DNA from 4 places in the Halobacillus sp. ABA4_118 genome. Region 2 is predicted to be linked to each of the others. Evidence: riboswitches for the same ligand, from Rfam matches in the RefSeq annotation. Region 2 holds a riboswitch; each other region holds the start of a gene.

Region 1 (3,208 bases), 640 kb from region 2:
AGGGCCATCCAGGAATGCTAGAATAGCAGAGAAAGTGTAAAAGGAGGCTTGCTTTTGAAGGGAATCTTATTGGTGCTTTTATCTGTTTTATTCCTGACAGCGTGTCAAAGTGAAAGGGAATGGTCCTTCTCTGAAATTGGGAAAAAGGATCTTCCAGGGGACGCGTTGTCCTATTTTCAAACGGTAAAAAATAGACATGGAAATCATATGTTCCAAGACGGAGATCAGAATACGGTGTATATCTATTTGAACGGAACAAAACAAGGCGAAGGGGCGGAATATTATACACTTCGAGGTCCGGTCAGAAAAAGATACGCTGAACCTGTTATACAAGACAGAGGCCGGCGCTGGTGGTTCGGTTAAATCCGAACGCTTCTACAGAGTCGACGGTTATCAAAGTTATGAGATCCTGAGGATTTATGAAAACGGAAAAGAAGCCGCCTTTGAGACCATATCTCTGGGTGGATAATTTTCTCTATCCCTATAGAAAAAGGACTCTCCTCCTCTCATTCGCCTTACCCTGATCCATAGGCGTCGCCAATGCCTATACTGCAACCTGGTCATGTGGTGAGGTCTTGAGGAAGTTGAAGCCTGCGGGAACAGAACAGACCCACCCATAACCGGAACCTGCGCTTCTTTTACCTACATAAATAAAATAACATGAAAGTGAGCCTGTACGATGCGGAAAATTCTTGCTGCTTTATTCAGCAGTTTTGTAACAGCTTTATTAGTATCCATTTATCTCACATCGGATTACAGCAATCTGGTCGGAAACTTATATTTTAATTTAGTCAACATCTATTTGGGGCATGCTGTGTTTGCCCTCCCCCTGTCTTTCATAGCCGATCGATTAAGCAGGCAGCTGTCGTTGGGACGCTTTTTTATTGAGTGGGGCCTGTACCTTTTAATTGGACCATTTCTAGCTGTGTTATTGGCTGTCTTTACGATGTTCTTAAGCTTGTATCTCATACCGATCAGCTTCATTTTTCCAATCACCTACACGCTCGTTAAAAAAATCCCTGCTGCTTTCCTAAAGAAGAGTCTGACAGCGGCTGTCCTCTTATCCGTTACGGTGATCACGGTTATGTATTACAGTATCCGTTAGTTTCAGGGTCATAAATAAGCTGTTCGGGTCTTCCTTGTAGCCGGCGAAAGGACCACAGAAAACAAACCCAAAGTTCTTATACAGCTGGACAGCCGGATGGAACGCCTCTTGAGACCCGGTTTCTAAAAAGAGCTGTGTATACCCTCGGGCGCTGGATTCATTTATGATGTGTTGGAGCAATCTGTGGGCGACGCCTCGTCTTAAATGGGAAGAGGCCGTTCTCATCGACTTGATCTCTCCGTGCGCCGGATGGAGTTCTTTCAACGCTCCCATTCCCACCAGCTCTCCCTTTTCCCAGGATGTCCAAAAGGTCACGCCGGGCTGCTTTAATTTTTCTATATCCAATGCGTGGATGCTTTCGGGCGGGGAGTGCAGGGTCATATTGAAAAGGTGTTCCTTTATGAATGCTTGTACTTCATCGCTTGTTAAATCATCGTTTTTGATGTCCATCCATGGCCTCCTGTTTTATACGTCCTCCATCTACAATTCGCGTTTAAACGGGACTTGTCCTTTCCGGCCCCCTGTGTTGTAATGAAAATAACAGTTTTATAGCATGTTTCACTAGGGGAGCCCTGATGACGGGGCTGAGAAAAGCAGAAGCTTTGACCCTTACAACCTGATCTGGCTCATACCAGCGGAGGGAAGTGAAGCGGTCGATGATTGATCTTTTCTTACATGATGATCAAGCCCGCTCCTTCTCTCGAAGGGCGGGCTTTTTATATGGAAGGAGAGAGTACGATGATTCAGTTAGAGGATTTGCTGCAGAGAGTGGAGGAAAAGGAAGAGCAAATGCACCAGCTTCTAGGGGACTTGGTCGCCTTTCCGACGTTAAGCCCTCCAGCCCGAAATGCGGCGGAAGCACAACAGTACATAGAAGAGTATTTAAGCCGGATGGATTTTGAAATAGACACGTGGGAACTGTACCCCGGCGATCCGATTGTCGTCGGAACGAAAAAAGGAACCGACCGGGAACACAGCAGAAGTCTCATCTTAAACGGTCATATTGATGTGGCTGCGCTGGATGAAGGGGAATCGTGGGAGCATGATCCTTTTACACTGACCTCGAAGGACGACCGCTTGTACGGTCGCGGCACGGCGGATATGAAAGGTGGAATGGCGGCTGTTCTGTTTGCACTCAAACTGCTCCATGAAGCGGGAATCGAGCCGACCGGCGATCTTCATGTGCAGTCCGTCGTCGGTGAAGAGGTCGGAGAAGCAGGAACAAAATCCTGTGGAGAAAGAGGGTATTATGCCGATTTAGCCATCGTATCCGATACAAGTAACTGCGCCATTCAAGGGCAGGGGGGCGTTATTACCGGATGGATAATGGTTGAAAGCCCGGAAACCTTCCACGATGCGGAACGCCGTTCGATCATTCACGCCGGTGGAGGAAGATACGGAGCGGGGGCGATTGAAAAAATGATGAAAATCATCCAGTCGCTGCAGGAATTGGAGCAGCACTGGGCGGTGACGAAATCGAGTCCAGGCTTTCCACCTGGATCGACGACAATCAATCCGGCTGTCATTGAAGGTGGAAGGCATGCCGCTTTTATCGCCGACCGCTGTGCTTTATGGATTACCGTGCACTATTATCCAGAAGAGCATTATGAAGATGTGATCGAAGAAATTGAAGCACATGTCCGTGCTGCCGCCCAGGCCGATCCATGGCTGAAAAACCATGCCCCTCAATTCAAATGGGGAGGAACGTCCATGATCGAGGAGCGCGGAGAAATCTTCCCCGCCTTTTCTGTCGATCCTGCCCATCCAGGGGTACAGCAGCTTCAACAAGCCCATAAAATCATCCACAATACGCCGGCGGAAATGTCCATGTCTCCGACTGTGACGGATGGAGGGTGGCTCTCAGAAGCAGGGATCCCGACCATTCTCTACGGTCCCGGCACGCTGGATCAGGCGCATGCGGTGAATGAGTCGCTGGACCGGGGACAGCTGTTGGATTATACGAAAACAATGATGGCTTTTTTATACGATTGGTTTCAACAAGCAGATGACAAGGAGGAAGCGTAATGTTTACAGACCGTTTATACGAAAGTGCCCGTCCGATTTGGGAGGCCTACCTCGATCATCCATTCGTCAAAGGGATTG
Region 2 (3,208 bases):
GCCGAGAGCAAGCAGGCCGTTGGCTGTATAATTCATGACGACTGCATTGGTAATGTTATGGATCAAAGGGCGTTCACTCCGCAGCTTCTGGATCAATGTTTGTGTCATGGATGAAAAACCTCCCTGCGTACAGCGAAATGATTGGTCGGACCGTCCCCTTTACCAAGATCGAAAGAATGGCGAATAGCCTCTGTCACAAAATGCTTGCCCTTTTCTACCGCCTGCGCGAGCGGATATCCCTGGCTCATATAAGCGGCTATAGCAGCCGAGTACGTGCAGCCTGTGCCATGGGTATTCACTGAATCAATCCGTTCTTCTTCGAAGGTGTGCAGCTCATATCCGTCATATAGAAAGTCGACCGCTTTCCCTTTTAAATGGCCGCCTTTTACAAGCGCAGCACCGGCTCCCAGCTGTTCTACAATTTCCACAGCTGCTTCCTTCATATCCTCTTCATGATGGATCCTTCGATTGAGAAGGGTTTCTGTTTCCGGAATATTGGGGGTGACAAGCGTCGATTCTGGTACAAGATGCCTTTTTAAATAGATCTGTTCTTCCTGCTCTACAAGCGGATCTCCACTTTGAGCAATCATGACAGGGTCCATAATATACGGAGCATCGATGGTCTGCATCCAGTCTTTAATGACCTGCATCATTTCCTTATTGGCAATCATCCCTGTCTTCACAGCGTGCACCGGCATATCATCACTTACCGCAAACAGCTGCTCACGGATGAAGGAGTCAGGGAGATGATGCACATCTTTGACTCCTGTCGTATTTTGGGCGACAACCGAAGTCACCACACTCATACCATAGCTTTTCAATTCCTGGAATGTTTTCAAATCGGCCTGGATGCCGGCTCCTCCACTTGGATCCGTACCGGCAATTGTTAATACACATGCGGGTTTCATTGAACCACTTCCTTTCCTATCAATCATTCTTTTCAATTGGATTTCATCAGGACTGCGGGAGCGGGCTTTCCACCTTCACTCTTGATAAAAGGAACACAGCAATGACCGCTCCTGACAGACTACTCACTAGAAACGACGGAAGAAACGCAAAGACCGCTGCTGAGCTTCCCATGAACCAGCTGGCGAAGGGAACGGCGGCCAGAGCACCAATCACACCTGTGCCCAGCACTTCTCCTGCTGCTGCAGAAAGTTTCCGTGCATAAACCTTATAAAATACACCGGCAAAAAACGCCCCGAACATACCTCCGGGAAAAGCCAGAATCGTCCCGAGTCCCAGCAGAAAACGCAGCAGGCCGATGACAAAAGCGACCGCCACCGCTGGAATCGGACCGAGCATTACGGCTGCCATGACATTGACGGCGTGCTGGACAGGGTAGGCTTTGGCTGCTCCAGCGGGAAACCATAAAAACTGCGAGCCTAGTGTACCTACGGCCACAAGGACGGCCATGAATGTAAGAATTCTGGTTTTATTCATCAGTCAGCTCCTTCCTGGGAATAAAATAAAAAACCAGGTCCACCGGGGACCTGGTTTTGATAGAAGAAGTCGATCAATGACGATCATGTGACTACTTCCCTCCGCTGGTATTAACCAGATCAGGTACGTAAGAGTCAGAAAGCGTCCATGCTTTCCTCTCAGCCTCTTCAGGCTCCCCTAGTAGTTTTGAAATCTATTCACTTGCATCCATCATAACAAAACTGGTTGAATCTGTCATCATCTCCTGCCTCATGCAGCCAGGCAAAAAGACTTCCGTTCACTGCGGCCCGGGCTTCTCTACTTTTTTCAGGAGCCACAGCCGCACACTCAGCTCCAGTAAAAATAAATCATCCGCGTTCAACAAGGACAACCCCGTCAGCTGTTCAATATTCCTCAGCCGGTGCAGAAGGGACTGCCGGTGCAGATTCAGTGCCCTCGATGTCTGGCTGACATTGCTGTTGTACTTGTTATAAACCATAAATGTATGAAGAAGCTCCGCCTGCCTTTTCTGATCATAATCAATCAGGGGCTGGAGAGTATCCTGAACAATATCCTCGATTTCTTTTTTATGGGATAAGGCCATCAAAAGCCTGTTCATCCTTGTCTCCTTAAAGAATGTCCGGCCCCCGGCCTCGTTCTGCTGCTCTCCCATCTGCAGGGCTGTCCGCGCTTCCTCATAGCTGTGATGGAAGACTTGATACCCTTCTTTATGACACGAAATCCCCCATTGGATCGTGACACCAGCCAGCAGTTCGAACAAACGCCTTTCGACAAGGTCCAGAAATTGATTCGCTGCTTCCTCACTGCCTGCTTTATCCGCCTCCAGAAAGATGATGACTCTCTCTTCATCAAAGGTCGTCATCACCTGCCGTCCCACCATGTGCCCGGCATAAGCGGCCTCCTTCTGGATGTAATAGTTGCGGCTCTGTAGAGAAGAAGAAGAGGGAAGCTGTCCATCGTTTCCTACTGAACGGCTTGCCGGCCGATGGAACAGAACCTCTCCGACAAAGCAGACGTAAGGTTTCTCAAGATCATAGCCGAGAAGCCTGGCTTTCGACAACAGCTGCTTGTCCATGCGCTGCTCCTGCTTCGCCAGTTCCAAAAGAAAGTTATCCTTGAGACGGATTTCTGTCATTTCGATGGCATTTTCCTTCACGAAATAAAGGGCACAGGCGGTCAGCGTGTGCTCAAGAATCGTCATCATCTCTGTTGTTACCTCTTGGTCCTTTTCCGGCTGAAACAACAAATATCCCTGTTTCTTATAGTTGGATAGAATCGTAAGCTGATAACAGCATTCTTCACCGATTTGATAAGCTTCTATAAAATGTGTAAGCGGGTGCTCCACACGGAAAGGATGCTCAATTAAAGAAACAACCGCTTCTTTACGCCCGTTCAACGCTTCAATCAGGGAAGAATCAAAATGCTGATTGGCCCGGATGTGCTTCAAATGGTCACTGATGGCATTGGGCAGCCCTGTGTATTGATAGAGGATGGTCGTGATTTCCTGAAGTCCCTTCCCATTCAGCACGCAATTGATCAATTCCTGACGGATCCCTTCGACATGCCTGTGAATCTTCTGTTTCTCATCATTGATTAACTGCAGCACGCCTTGAAGAATATCCGCAAACCGTACTTCCCAGGGGATTTCCACAAGCACGAGCTCATGTTGTTCAGCTAGAGCAATGATACGATCAGGGATTTTAAACAAATGACGGCCGGTGGCAAAAGCCAGAATGGAAGCATCTGACCGGATGACATCCTTCAC
Region 3 (3,208 bases), 1.7 Mb from region 2:
GGGCTATGCGGTAGGAGGGTTCCTGGAACAGGTCCCACTTGAGGAATACCGCCGGCAGTTCGATACGAACGTCTTTGGTGTTATAGCCGTCACGAAGGCTGTTCTGCCCGTCATGAGGCGCCAAGGGTCCGGAAAAATACTAAATGTCAGCAGTGTCAGTGGATTGATCGGTTTTCCGGGGCTATCGGCGTATGTATCGTCCAAGCATGCGCTGGAAGGACTTTCTGAAAGCCTGCGCTTTGAACTGCAGCCATTCGGCATTGATGTCGCGTTGATTGAACCAGGCTCTTTTCAGACGAATATCTGGTCGTCCGGTATGAAGCTTCCAGAGGAAGTACACAATCCTTCGTCGCCTTATGCTTCCTACATAAAAGGACTGTGGAGCGCTTTGAACGAAGAGTCACGGGCCCAGCCGGCTTCCGTCGCCGACCTCATGACAGGACTGATCCAAAAAGACAAGCTGAAAAAACTGCGTTATCCAGTCGGAGCGGGCGTCCGGACCAACGTGCTTTTGAAAAGGCTTCTTCCATGGGCATGGCTCGAAAAGGCGGTATTGAAACGGATATTAGGTTCCACCAAAACAAAAGGAGGAAAACCAGATGGCCGAGTACAGCATTCTTGATGGGGCAGAGGAAATCAAATACGAGGGCAATGAGGTGGGGATACTCGTCTCCCACGGGTTCACAGGGACGACCCAGAGCATGCGTCCGCTCGCAGAAGCATACGCACGCGAAGGCTATACCGTTTACTGTCCACGGTTGAAAGGACACGGCACAGCACCGGAGGATATGGAGACGACGTCCTATAAGGACTGGATCGAATCAGTGGAGAGCGCCTATCAATGGCTGAATGAACGGTGCAGTTCTATATTCGTCGTCGGTTTATCCATGGGAGGAACGCTTGCCCTTTATATGGCCGGTGAGCATAAGGACATCCAGGGGGTTATTCCGATCAATGCAGCAATCGACATCCCGGTGATGGAGGAGAGTGCGGCGACAGACGAACGTTTTCTTGATGCCATCGGCTCCGATATTAAAGACCCCGGCCAGGATGAACTGGCCTACGACAAAACACCGGTCAAATCCATTACCGAAATCACGGTCTTAATGGATCAGGTGAAAAAGCGGCTTGATACGATTCACTGCCCGATTCTGGTTTTCGTCTCGGATGAGGATCACGTCGTGCCGCCCAATAATTCAGAAGTGATCTTTGATTCGGTCTTTTCGGAGCACAAGGAGCTTGTCCATTTGGAAAACAGCTACCATGTCGCAACACTGGATCATGACCAGGATTTGATTGTTGAGCGCAGTCTGGAATTCTTCCAGATGTATACGAATACAAAATAGACTCCATTGCCCGGGAAATAAGTTTTGTCATCGGAGAGAAGTTTGATATAATAGAAGCATAGCAAGAAGAGTAATCGGTACAAAGCCTACAAGGGGAGCCTAGCGGCTGAGAGTGAACCTCGTTCAGACCCTTCGAACCTGTCAGTTAGTACTGGCGCAGGGATGGCGGCTTTTTTGATGGTGCAATGCATTCGGGATCCCTCCATCAGGAAGCGTCCCTGTCTGCATTGCTTTTTTTGTGTCTTTTTTTAAAGGAGGAATGCTGGAATGAGAAACCGCAGAGTCCTATTTTTAGTAGAAATTGCGATCTTTTCCGCATTAGCACTACTACTGGATATCCTTCCGTTTTTATCATTTAAATTATGGGCCCAGGGCGGTTCCGTTTCGTTTGCAATGGTGCCGGTCTTCATTATGGCCTTCCGCTGGGGCGTGAAGGGAGGCGCGGCGACTGGACTGCTGCTCGGCATCTATCAGATTTTGACCGGTGCCTATATCATCACCCCTTTGCAGACGCTGTTGGACTACATTGTGGCGTTTGCGGTGATCGGTGCGGCAGGAATCGTGGCCAAACCGCTTTGGAATGCGATCCGCTCCAAGGAAACGAAAGCTCTCGTCGGGTGGATCATCGCGGGGTGCTTTATCGGCAGTGTACTCCGCTTCTTCGGTCACTTCGCAGCAGGGATCATCTTTTACGGTGAGTTTGCGCCGGAAGGACAGCCGGTCTGGCTGTACTCCCTCGTTTATAATGGCGGATACATGCTGCCTGCGTTTATCTTAAGCGCCATCGTAATCAGCCTTTTGTTCATACAGCGTCCAAAGCTTGTGCTTCATTAAATGAGGAAAGTCTTCTGCCCCTGCGGTAGAAGGCTTTTTTTTCCATGTTTGAAACACCCCCGGGTAGTGAAAAGACAGGCAGAGACCAGGGGGGATAAGAATGAAAAAAATAAAGGGGTTATTAAAGAAGAAATGGGTCTGGCTGCTGCTTTTGATCGTGCTGATCCTTTCGGTCATGATTGCCTATCATACCTCATGGAAAGCGCTCCCGGAAGGCGTTTCCTACGAGGGCGGTGTCCATCAGATGGAGGATATCGAGTTTTTCCGTGACCTCTCCTATGAGAATCAAGAGGGGGATACGGTTCATGATCTTCAGGTTTTTGAGGAGATGTATGCCACTATAGGGGAAGCGGATGATTTTATTGTCGCTGATATGTTTCTTTTCAACGGCTACACGAACGGGAAAAATGAATTTCCCGAAATCAGCAGTCGTCTCGTGGACGCTGTATTAGAAAGAAAAGAAGAAGTGCCTGAGCTTGAAGTCGTGTTTATTACCGACCAAATCAATACCATTTACGGCTCCTATGAATCGGAAACAATCCGCCGCCTGGAAGATGGCGGGGTGAACGTCGTCTTAACCAATCTGGACAAACTGAGAGATTCCAATCCGTTATACTCGAGTGCGTGGCGTCTGATGTTTTCCTGGATGGGTAACGGAGGAGAAGGGTGGATCGGCAATCCGATTGCCAAGGAGGCCCCTGACGTGACGCTTCGATCCTACATGAAGCTGTTGAATATTAAGGCGAACCACCGGAAGCTGCTTGTGACTGAGGATTCAGCCGTTGTATCCACGGCTAACCCTCATGATGCCAGTGGGTACCATGAGAACGTCGCTTTCAAAATGGACGGTCCGATTATAGAGGATATTTTGGAAGCAGAAGAAGCGGTGGCCCGCTATTCCGGCGGGGAATTCATCGACTACAGCAGCTATGAATGGGAAGAGCAGGAAGGACCGCTTCAGACACAGTTCGTGACCGAAGGAAAGATCTATGACGCCGTGCTGGAAGAGCTGGAGGACGCTGGTAAAG
Region 4 (3,208 bases), 2.4 Mb from region 2:
CTCGACGGTCAGCATACAAAATTGAGTTTCGGGGTCTTGAAAAACACTTCCAACAGTTTTAGCCAGCTCTCCCGGTTTGAAGTCGCTTGTTGAACGTCCGTAAATGGCAGCACGCCCATTCATCTCGCCATCCAAATCCTCCGGGTAAAGCCCGTTTATACATTGGACAAGCGAGCTTTTTCCTGAACCGCTCGGGCCAAGGATGAGGGTGTCCTGTTCGTTTTCGATGGAGAGGGTGATATCCGTCAATACGGTTTTTTCATTTTCTTCATACGTAAGCGTCAGGTTTTCCAATTGTACAGCCGTCTTCATCAGGAAGCCTTCTTCTTTCTTAATTCCCGCCCGAGAGCAAAACTGGAAAGGACGCCGGTACGGGCAAGTCCGTCAGCTACGGCTTTACCCAATACTCCGGAAATCACAGCGCCGCTGACCATACGGACAATCAGCATGGCAGCGACGTATCCACCACTTAACGCAGCGTATCCAGATTGGAAATACCCCCATGCGAAACTGAAAACGGCAGCCATCACGCCGGCGAGCATGAGTACAGAAAGATGATAAGACCGGTAACGCGTCAGAGCAAACGCACTTTCCGCTCCGAGTCCCTGAATCATTCCCGTTAGAATCAATAGGGGACCGGAAGCATTCCCGAGCAGAACTTCAATTGTCGCTGCGATGGTTTCAGAGAGAAAAGCTGCGCCCGGGCGGCGTAAAATATAGGCGGCAATGATGGATACGATGAACCAGATACCAAAGATAAAATCATATCCGATTGGACCAAAGAGACCTGAGAGAAGTTTTCCAACAGGCAGGAAAGCGAGATAGACGACAGCGAAAACGACGGACAAGACAGATAGAACAACGATTTCTTTGAGTTTCCAGTTTTTCATAAGATGCTCCCCCTGGAGGAAGGGCTGTTGACCGACACCGATACAGTCATGACGGTGTGAGACGACCCTGAAGCTTCTGTCTCCCGGAAAACGTTTTCCAACCCTTTGAAAACCGTATGGGTATCTCCGTCAAGTCTTGTAGAATAGTGGGCGGGCGTCACTTGGATGCCCTTCGATTTCATCGCTTCAATCTGCTTGTATATTGTATCCATATAACTGTCCCCTCCCATTGGATAGAGCGAAAACTTAGCTGCTAATGGCTGGGTAATCGAGCGGGAAGTGTCTTCATTCCTCCGTTGCAGGGATTCAGCCATATACGTGTCTCCAGCCGAGTCTCCCGGGCACCCGATTGAATAAGTCGCATGAAAAGCCGCATGAACACCTTCTTTGGATACATGAAGAAGGATAGCCTTTGTCACATCAAAAATATGTTCCATCCGCCCCCGTACCGTCGTCGAGACATCATCGGTATCGAGCCATACTTTAGATGTATCCACTTCCTTTAAGCTTTCCAGAATTATACCCGCAAACTCATCACTCATCGGATGTATGGAAAACGAACATCCAGCAATTTTCGATGTACCACAAACTTGATTCATCCATCATTCCTCCTTTTTTTAAACACAAAGCTCTGTTAAAGTCTGTTGTTGTTATTTCAAACGAGTACTAAATCGTCTCCGTCTGGAATTAGGGATCAGGCCCGTTGTTTACTCAGAGCATGGGATGGCAGGGAAAACCCTCCGCTTTCCGCGGGGAACGAAGTTTGAGGAGGCTCACGGTACTCCGTGGAAAGGGAGTCATTCCCAAGGCCGCCTCCTACAAATCCCATGACAGAAAGGGGTGATAGGAGCTCACATGTTAAATAACAACACCAAGCAATAACAGAGCCAAACACAAAAAAACTGCATCCCATGGGAATGCAGTCCGTTGATCGATGAATAAAACCTGTAAAGGCCTGATTGATAGAACGGCTGCACTTCCCCACGCTAGTATTATCTAGTTCGGGTGCCAAGGGTCGGATCATCCTCTCAGCCGCTCGCAGCAGCTCCCCTAGTGCCTCATATGTATACAGTTTTTTGTATTGCCTCTATCGTAGCGGATGTTGGAATATTTGTAAATGTTTATTCTCCTTTTTATGAATACGAATGATAGAGTTCATTTTCAAAATCTTCCAATCATGATACGCTGAAGATAATAGAATCTGTCATATCTTGAGTGGAATAAAAGAGTCGGACAATCAGAAGACAAGGGATACCATCAATGGGAAGGGGAAGACAGATATGAACACTCACATGAATCGCACAAGCAAGTGGATGAAGCGGTATGCACGTCCATTGGAAGCAGCCAGATGGGAAGCACTTTTTGAAAGAGGTCCTAAAGAAAAAGTCCTCGTATACTTGAGTGCGTTCCAAAATGAAGATGGAGGTTTTGGTCACGGAATTGAGCCGGATTTTCAACTTCCAGCTTCGTCTCCAATGGCCACATGGGCAGCTTCCCAAGTGCTTGCTGAATTGAATGTATCTTCCAAAGAGCCGCTGCTTCAACAGATGGTTTCCTACCTCCTTCGCTCATACGATCGTCAATCAGGGATGTGGCCTTCGGTTATTCCTGAAGTCAACCATTTTCCTCATGCGCCCTGGTGGTCGTGGAGGGAAGGGGTGCAGTCCAACTGGATGTTTAACCCGGCGGCGGAATTGGCCGGTTTTCTCATCGACTGCTCCCAACGGGATACGGAAGCCTGGGAAACGGGTGTGGCTGGTGCTGTTAAAGCTGTTGAACATTTGATGAGTGTCAGTGAGATGGATTTCCACGAATGGCAGTGTTTTCAAAATCTACTAATCTCCCTGGACAAGCATAAAGGACTCGTCCATAATCAAATGCCTTACGGGCTTGATCAGGTGCAGTCCCACCTTCTTACGTTAGGCGAGAACTGTTTCAGTCAGGATCCTTCGGAATGGGGAAGTGGGTACGGTGCGCTTCCGACTGACATAATATCGTCCCCACAGCATCCGTTGTATGCTAAATACAAACCTTTAGTTTTGGAAAACATCCGTTATTATTTGAAAACGCTGAAGGAAGAAGGCATCTGGGATATCAGCTGGGACTGGGGAGACGGAACAAAAGCTTTTGCTGCAGCTGAACAACAGTGGAAAGGAATTACGGCGGTTCAGCGTTGGAAAATTATCCATGCTTTTCAAGGGCAATGGTAAAGCGGAAGAGAGGCTGTAGCGCCTCTGTCGGACGTAGATGTTGGAAAAAGAGAGGTTATTGGAATCCTGTTTGCTTTACTGAGCAGCAAGTGCTGGTTTTGTGGTCAT

Evidence for each region. A riboswitch is a leader RNA that binds a small molecule or an ion and turns the genes downstream of it on or off. The one in region 2 is predicted to bind thiamine pyrophosphate.
Region 1: it holds a riboswitch for thiamine pyrophosphate, as region 2 does, so the genes downstream of both, ACXAGL_RS03020 (acetylornithine deacetylase) here and thiW (energy coupling factor transporter S component ThiW) in region 2, are expected to answer to the same signal.
Region 3: it holds a riboswitch for thiamine pyrophosphate, as region 2 does, so the genes downstream of both, thiT (energy-coupled thiamine transporter ThiT) here and thiW (energy coupling factor transporter S component ThiW) in region 2, are expected to answer to the same signal.
Region 4: it holds a riboswitch for thiamine pyrophosphate, as region 2 does, so the genes downstream of both, ACXAGL_RS18785 (YkoF family thiamine/hydroxymethylpyrimidine-binding protein) here and thiW (energy coupling factor transporter S component ThiW) in region 2, are expected to answer to the same signal.

What each region holds. Positions count from the first base shown of each region.
Region 1 covers NZ_JBSWWS010000001.1:575,195-578,402, reverse strand. The annotation lists gene ACXAGL_RS03035 (hypothetical protein) at 55-363, shown strand; gene ACXAGL_RS03030 (hypothetical protein) at 680-1,105, shown strand; gene ACXAGL_RS03025 (GNAT family N-acetyltransferase) at 1,061-1,555, opposite strand; TPP riboswitch at 1,659-1,765, shown strand; gene ACXAGL_RS03020 (acetylornithine deacetylase) at 1,844-3,130, shown strand; gene tenA (thiaminase II) at 3,130-3,208, shown strand, end outside.
Region 2 covers NZ_JBSWWS010000001.1:1,219,228-1,222,435, forward strand. The annotation lists gene thiM (hydroxyethylthiazole kinase) at 1-108, opposite strand, end outside; gene thiD (bifunctional hydroxymethylpyrimidine kinase/phosphomethylpyrimidine kinase) at 105-908, opposite strand; gene thiW (energy coupling factor transporter S component ThiW) at 955-1,443, opposite strand; TPP riboswitch at 1,523-1,632, opposite strand; gene ACXAGL_RS05995 (PucR family transcriptional regulator) at 1,721-3,208, opposite strand, start outside.
Region 3 covers NZ_JBSWWS010000001.1:2,921,441-2,924,648, forward strand. The annotation lists gene ACXAGL_RS14770 (SDR family oxidoreductase) at 1-622, shown strand, start outside; gene ACXAGL_RS14775 (alpha/beta hydrolase) at 600-1,346, shown strand; TPP riboswitch at 1,428-1,526, shown strand; gene thiT (energy-coupled thiamine transporter ThiT) at 1,614-2,180, shown strand; gene ACXAGL_RS14785 (phospholipase D family protein) at 2,281-3,208, shown strand, end outside.
Region 4 covers NZ_JBSWWS010000001.1:3,658,675-3,661,882, reverse strand. The annotation lists gene ACXAGL_RS18795 (ABC transporter ATP-binding protein) at 1-312, opposite strand, end outside; gene ACXAGL_RS18790 (ECF transporter S component) at 312-890, opposite strand; gene ACXAGL_RS18785 (YkoF family thiamine/hydroxymethylpyrimidine-binding protein) at 887-1,489, opposite strand; TPP riboswitch at 1,852-1,952, opposite strand; gene ACXAGL_RS18780 (hypothetical protein) at 2,171-3,100, shown strand.